Linked DNA regions of Lysinibacter sp. HNR. Each later gene encodes a partner of the first gene's protein in a complex. Links are inferred from orthologs where the notes say so. Each region holds a gene or a part of one and is shown on either strand. Other genes may lie near its edges.

The links.
Region 2: the proteins of uvrB (region 1) and FrondiHNR_RS03550 are in contact, whole or in part, in a crystal structure (PDB 7EGT), measured with the Thermus thermophilus proteins. The link is inferred for Lysinibacter sp. HNR from one-to-one orthologs. Residues at the interface, in WP_096411307.1 of Thermus thermophilus: Glu23, Leu25, Arg26, Asp27, Gly28, Glu29, Arg30, Phe31, Arg55, Glu326, Asp327, Phe328, Glu379, Ser382, Gln383, His398, Gly400, Arg401; in WP_096412145.1 of Thermus thermophilus: His654, Arg656, Phe657, Gln666, Asp668, Glu669, Lys680, Arg681, Leu682, Ser683, Lys685, Tyr686, Ala687.

Annotation. Positions count from the first base shown.
Region 1 is NZ_CP121684.1:1,479,649-1,482,593, forward strand. It holds uvrB (excinuclease ABC subunit UvrB), read left to right. Parts: upstream 1-412; coding sequence 413-2,479; downstream 2,480-2,945. Other genes in the region: coaE (dephospho-CoA kinase), read left to right, coding at 1-353; uvrA (excinuclease ABC subunit UvrA), read left to right, coding at 2,536-2,945. UniProt on the Escherichia coli protein: The UvrABC repair system catalyzes the recognition and processing of DNA lesions. A damage recognition complex composed of 2 UvrA and 2 UvrB subunits scans DNA for abnormalities.
Region 2 is NZ_CP121684.1:823,933-827,219, reverse strand. Bases 89-3,287 are described here. They hold FrondiHNR_RS03550 (UvrD-helicase domain-containing protein), read right to left. Parts: upstream 2,893-3,287; coding sequence 289-2,892; downstream 89-288. Other genes in these bases: FrondiHNR_RS03545 (glycerophosphodiester phosphodiesterase family protein), read right to left, coding at 2,905-3,287; FrondiHNR_RS03555 (hypothetical protein), read left to right, coding at 89-264. Outside these bases: more of FrondiHNR_RS03555, read left to right, coding at 1-88. UniProt on the Escherichia coli protein: A helicase with DNA-dependent ATPase activity. Unwinds DNA duplexes with 3'-5' polarity. Translocates on single-stranded DNA with 3'-5' polarity. Initiates unwinding more efficiently from a nicked substrate than double-stranded DNA.

The sequences.
Region 1 (2,945 bases):
ATCCGGAGGTTCAAAAGTTTACTCGTGAGCGTATCGCTGAAATCACACGGAGCGATCCACACGCGGTGATCGTCTACGATGTTCCGCTGCTTGTGGAGGCACGAGTGGATCATCCCTGGAACCTTGTGGTGACGGTTGAGGCGCCCTCACAGGTGCGAATCGATCGTTTGATGCAGCTGCGAGGATTTTCACGCGCGCAGGCCGAAGCTCGTGTGGCGCAACAGGCTACGGAAGCCGAGCGTCGTGCGGTCGCCCAGGTGGTGATTGATTCTTCAGGAACGGAGGAGCAGACTATCGCGCAGGCCGACGAGCTCTGGGAGAGAGTCACTTCCGAGGCCTCACAGCGTGATTAATCGCCCCGAGCGTAAGATTTATGAAAGCCATTGTCAGTGGTGGAGCGTACACTAAAAACATGGAACCTACGCGTGTGGTTCGACCTTTTGAGGTCGTGAGTGAATATCAACCGAGTGGTGATCAGCCCAAGGCTATCGCCGAGCTTGCGTCTCGCATTAACGCCGGAGAAACCGACGTTGTCCTTCTGGGGGCCACGGGTACGGGAAAATCGGCGACTACCGCCTGGCTTATCGAAAAAGTACAGCGCCCCACACTTATCCTTGCGCACAATAAAACCCTTGCCGCACAGTTGGCAAATGAGTTTCGCGAGCTTATGCCCAATAACGCGGTTGAGTATTTTGTTTCGTATTACGATTACTATCAGCCCGAGGCGTATGTGCCTCAGACGGATACTTTTATCGAAAAAGACTCCTCGATCAACGCAGAGGTAGAGAGGCTTCGACACTCCACCACCAACGCACTGCTGAGTCGACGAGACGTTGTTGTTGTCTCCACTGTCTCGTGTATTTATGGGCTGGGGAAACCCGAAGAGTACTACGAGGCGATGATGGCCCTGCGTGTGGGGCAGCAGGTAGATCGTGACTGGCTCATCCGTAAATTTGTCTCGATGCAGTATCAGCGTAACGACATTGATTTTTCCCGTGGAAACTTCCGGGTTCGCGGTGACACCATAGAGATTATCCCCATGTACGAAGAGCTAGCGATTCGAATCGAACTTTTTGGTGATGAGGTCGAAGCGCTTTACTTTTTACACCCGCTTACGGGCGATGTTGTGGGCAAACCGGATTCGGTTTCCGTCTTTCCGGGTTCTCACTACGTCGCTAGCGACACCGTTATGAAGCGGGCAATCGGACAGATACGTGAGGAATTAGATGGGCGACTGGTCGAGCTTAAAAAAGAAGAAAAGCTGGTAGAAGAGCAGCGTTTGCGTATGCGCACCACGTTTGATCTTGAGATGATGGAGCAGATCGGCTTTTGCTCCGGTATTGAAAACTATTCCCGTCACATTGATGGGCGCCAACCAGGAGAGGCTCCCCACTGCCTTCTCGACTACTTCCCGGACGATTTCCTTGTGGTTATCGATGAGTCACACGTTACGGTTCCGCAGATTGGTGCTATGTATGAGGGGGATGCCTCGCGTAAACGCACCCTGGTCGAACACGGCTTCCGTCTCCCCAGCGCACTCGATAACCGCCCTCTCCGCTGGGGAGAATTTAATGAGCGAGTGGGGCAGAAGGTCTATCTCTCCGCTACCCCTGGTAAATACGAGTTGGGTGTAGCTGACGGTATTGTGGAGCAGATTATCCGGCCCACCGGCCTGGTGGATCCGCAGATTGTTGTTAAACCATCGCTTGGGCAGATCGACGACCTTCTCGAGCAAATTACTCAACGCACCGACAAAAATGAGCGAGTTTTAGTCACCACCCTCACTAAAAAAATGGCCGAGGAACTCACCGACTTTCTCACGGAGGCGGGTGTTCGCGTACGATATCTTCACTCCGATGTTGATACGCTGCGTCGTGTAGAGCTCCTTAGTGAACTCCGTCAGGGCGTCTACGATGTCCTTGTGGGTATCAACCTGCTACGTGAGGGTTTAGACCTCCCCGAGGTTTCCCTGGTGGCTATTCTGGACGCTGATAAAGAAGGGTTTCTACGCTCCTCAACCTCGCTCATTCAGACTATTGGCCGAGCCGCACGTAACGTTACCGGTGAAGTACACATGTATGCGGATCGAATCACCCCGTCAATGCGGCAGGCGATCGACGAAACTGAGCGTCGCCGAGCGGTGCAGATTGCCTACAACAAAGAGCACGGTATCGACCCCACTCCACTGCGCAAAAAGATCAGTGATATCACCGAGGTTCTTGCCCGTGAGGACGCAGACACAGCTGACCTATTGGGGAGCACCCGTGACAAGAAAACGCCCACGCCTCGCGCAGCCCGAACCGGCATAGCCGCGCAGGGAGCAAACGAGCTCGAAGCGCTCATTGCAGACTTGAACGAGCAGATGCTCACCGCCGCCACCGAACTCAAATTCGAATTGGCCGCGCGCCTTCGAGATGAGGTTGCCGACCTTAAGAAAGAATTAAGAAGTATGATGGCGGCCGGGCACATCTCACACTGACAAATCAGTCCAGGTTTGTTAGCTTTTCAAACGAATGTCCTGTGTTCAACACATCAATCTTACGGAGAGTCACCATCAGTAATCAGTCTGCTTCCAGCGAAAAGACACGTGTCAGCGTCAAAGGCGCACGAGTACACAACCTCAGGGACGTTGATGTCAGCGTCCCTCGAAACTCTCTTGTGGTTTTCACGGGGCTCTCTGGTTCTGGAAAGTCCTCACTTGCTTTTGACACCATTTTTGCCGAAGGCCAGCGACGGTATGTCGAGTCGCTCTCGGCTTATGCCCGTCAATTTTTAGGTCAGGTTGATCGTCCCGACGTAGATTTTATTGAGGGACTCAGCCCCGCTGTATCCATTGATCAAAAATCTACTAATCGTAACCCTCGCTCAACCGTTGGCACCATTACCGAGGTCTACGATTACATGCGTCTGCTGTGGGCTCGCACGGGAGTCCCTCACTGCGCGGA
Region 2 (3,287 bases), 660 kb from region 1 along the record:
CGTGGCTGGGGAGACGACCAATTTACCTCCTGTCTTGTTCCTCTCTGGAACAAAGAGTCGAATTGGCGCTATGACGCGATGAATAGATCAAGTGGCGCCTATGGTATTCCTCAGTCTCTACCGGGAGACAAGATGGGTACCGTCGCGGCTGATTGGCGCACCAACTCACAAACCCAGATCCTCTGGGGACTCTCCTATATCGCCAGTCGTTATAAACTGCCCTGTGCAGCGTGGGCACACTCTCAGGCAAAAGGCTGGTACTAAAACCGACGGTTTTGAACCTTTTTGCTATTCAACCTCAGGAATTTTGGTGATGGGTGCGATTTGGATCAGAAGCTTTTTGGGTCCCACCTCGTCAAACAGCACGTGGGCTATTCGTTTTGTTCCCACACCCGTGATGTCTTCCACACGCCCCTCACCATAATCGCTGTGTCGAATGCGATCACCCGTGTCAAGAACGAGGTCGCTGTTGTCTTGAAGATTTCCCATAATGGTGTTGGGAAAAGCCGCAGTCTCCCCGCCGCGGGCGGCTTGAGCTTTGGCTCTTTTTGCCTCCCGCCAGCGCTGTAAACTGCTACTCATATTACCCGAGGCGGGCTCGGACACAGCGGCGGAAGAGCCACCCGAGCTGAACTCCACGGTAGAGTGTGATTGGCCGTTTGACCTCCTGTGCGATGATGCACCGTAGCGGCGGGATCCGGCAGCGCCTCGCGGCGCGTTAAGCGCCCGCGACTGCGTGCCGTCACGGCCCGTGACGGCACCGGGAGACTGCTTCCAGTTAATAAGCTCCGCGGGAATCTCTTGAAGAAAGCGACTGGGCATTGCGGCCGTAATCTCGCCGTGTTGTGCCCGAGTCATGGCCAGCGAAAGATAAAGTTTTTCGCGGGCCCGAGTAATCCCCACGTAGAACAGGCGGCGTTCCTCGGCGGGTCCTCCGGCTTCTTCCGCTGACATTTGGTGAGGTAAAAGGCCCTCTTCTACCCCGGTGATGAACACGGCCCGATACTCCAGTCCCTTTGCCGTGTGCAGGGTCATGAGTGATACCGTCCCGCTGCTGTCGTCTAGGTCGTCTGCAGCGGCGACAAGAGAGACCTCGGTGAGAAAGTCCACGAGGGTCCCCGCCGGATTATTGCGACTAAACTCCTTGGTGACGGCAAGAAGCTCGTCTATGTTTTCTGCGCGGGCTTCATCCTGCGGATCTTTGCTGTTGCGCAGCAGGTCAAGGTATCCCGTCTCAGCCATGAGGTAGCCCAGGATATCGCTCAGCGGGGTGGTCTTGACCCCGAGCGATTCGGGTGTGGTGCGCCCCTCGTCGTCAAGGGTGTCTGCAAGCTGTTCCGCTCCCTCCAGGGCCATGTGAGTGGCGTGGTCAAGGATTCCCGAAAGTTTGAGGATTTCCCCCCGCACCTTAGGGCCGAAACCAAGCTCTCCCGCGCGGCGCATTGCGTCGCGAAAAGAGATGTTTTGCTCCTCTGCAAAGGCCGCCAATTGCGCTTCTGTCATGGGGCCGATTCCCCGCTTGGGGGTGTTTAATATTCGTCTGAGGGCATACTCATCAAACGGGTTGGCCAGTGTGATGAGGTAGGCGATGGCGTCTTTTATCTCTGCCCGCTCATAAAACTTTGTGCCTCCCAGGACACGGTACGGTATGGCCTCGCGGATAAAAATCTCTTCGAGAGCGCGCGTCTGGGCGTTTGTACGGTAAAACACTGCCATGTCTTTATACCCGAGACCATCGCGCCTGAGATCCTCGATCTCGTCCGCGATAAAACGGGCCTCGTCATGGCCCGAATATCCCGTAAAACCAACAATTTTTTCGCCGTCTCCCTCGTTTGTAAAGAGATTTTTCTCTTTACGATCAAAATTATTTGCAATCACGGAGTTAGCAGCGGTGAGGATATTTTGTGTGGAGCGGTAGTTTTGTTCAAGAAGGATCACCTCGGCCCCGGCAAAGTCGCGCTCAAACTCGGTGATGTTGCGAATGTCCGCACCCCGAAACGCGTAAATCGATTGATCGGAATCTCCCACAACGGTGAGACTCGCGCCCGGAATAGAACCGTCCTCGGCGATGTCGCGCGGTGCATACTCAAACGCAGCGGCGGCGACAACCTCGGGCTCGACCGGACGTGTGAGTTCTCGAATCAGCGAGTATTGTGCATGATTAGTGTCTTGGTATTCGTCTACAAGAATATAGCGGAATCTACGCTGGTACAGCGCAGCTATCTCGGGGAAGGAACGGAAAAGATAGACAACCTGGGCGATAAGGTCATCAAAGTCGAAAGCGTTTGCCCGGGTAAGCTCGGCGGTATACCGCCGAAATACCTCGAGGAGCGCCTGCTCCCGCGGATCGGACAGATTGGCCGTGCGCGCATAGGCGTCTGCGTCGACAAGCTCATTTTTCAATTGGGAAATACGCGCGGCAGCCCCGGCCGGGGTGAGACCCAGGTGGTCAAGGTCGAGACTCTTAATGATTCTTTTCAGCAGGGCCCGGGAGTCTGCCGAATCGTAAATGGTAAAGCCCGTGAGGTATCCAAAGCGTTCTGCCTCGCGACGCAGAATGCGAACACACGCCGAGTGGAAGGTTGAAATCCACATGCCCCCGGCAGCCTCACCCAGAAGATCCTCAACCCGCTCGCGCATCTCGGCCGCGGCCTTGTTGGTGAAGGTGATGGCTAAAATCTGGCTGGGCCAGGCCTCACGCGATTGAATAAGGCTCGCGATGCGGTGAGTGAGCACCCGGGTCTTGCCTGAGCCCGCCCCCGCAACGATAAGCAAGGCCGGCCCCCGATAGGCTACGGCGCGCGCCTGCGCCGAGTTAAGCCCCTTGAGAAGATCATCAGACGGATCCGAGGGCGAATCCGGAGAATTATGAAACAGAGGAGGAAGAGTCATCGTGAAACAAGTTTACGACGAACCACCGTCACCGGGTGAGTCTCCCGAGAGGATTTGCCTCACCAAGTCGGGGTGGTCGCAGAAAACCCCCTCCACCCCGGAGCTCACGATGAACTCAAACTCACCACGCCAATTTCCCCACTCCGAAAGGACGCTTCCGCGTCGAAAGTTCTTGTTCAAGAAGAGGTTTTCAGGCCGTAGAGTCCAGGTATAGACGGCTAACCCTGCGTCGTGTGTCCTGCGGACAACATCGCTATGGGCAAGACTACCGCCGGCACCCTTCGCAAAAAGCAGGTCCTTCATAAGGCTCACTCCGTGAACCGGGGCGTGGAGCGACGTACCCGATGCAAGCTCAGCAAGTCCCTCGTCTTTGATAAATGAGGTAAAGGTGAGTC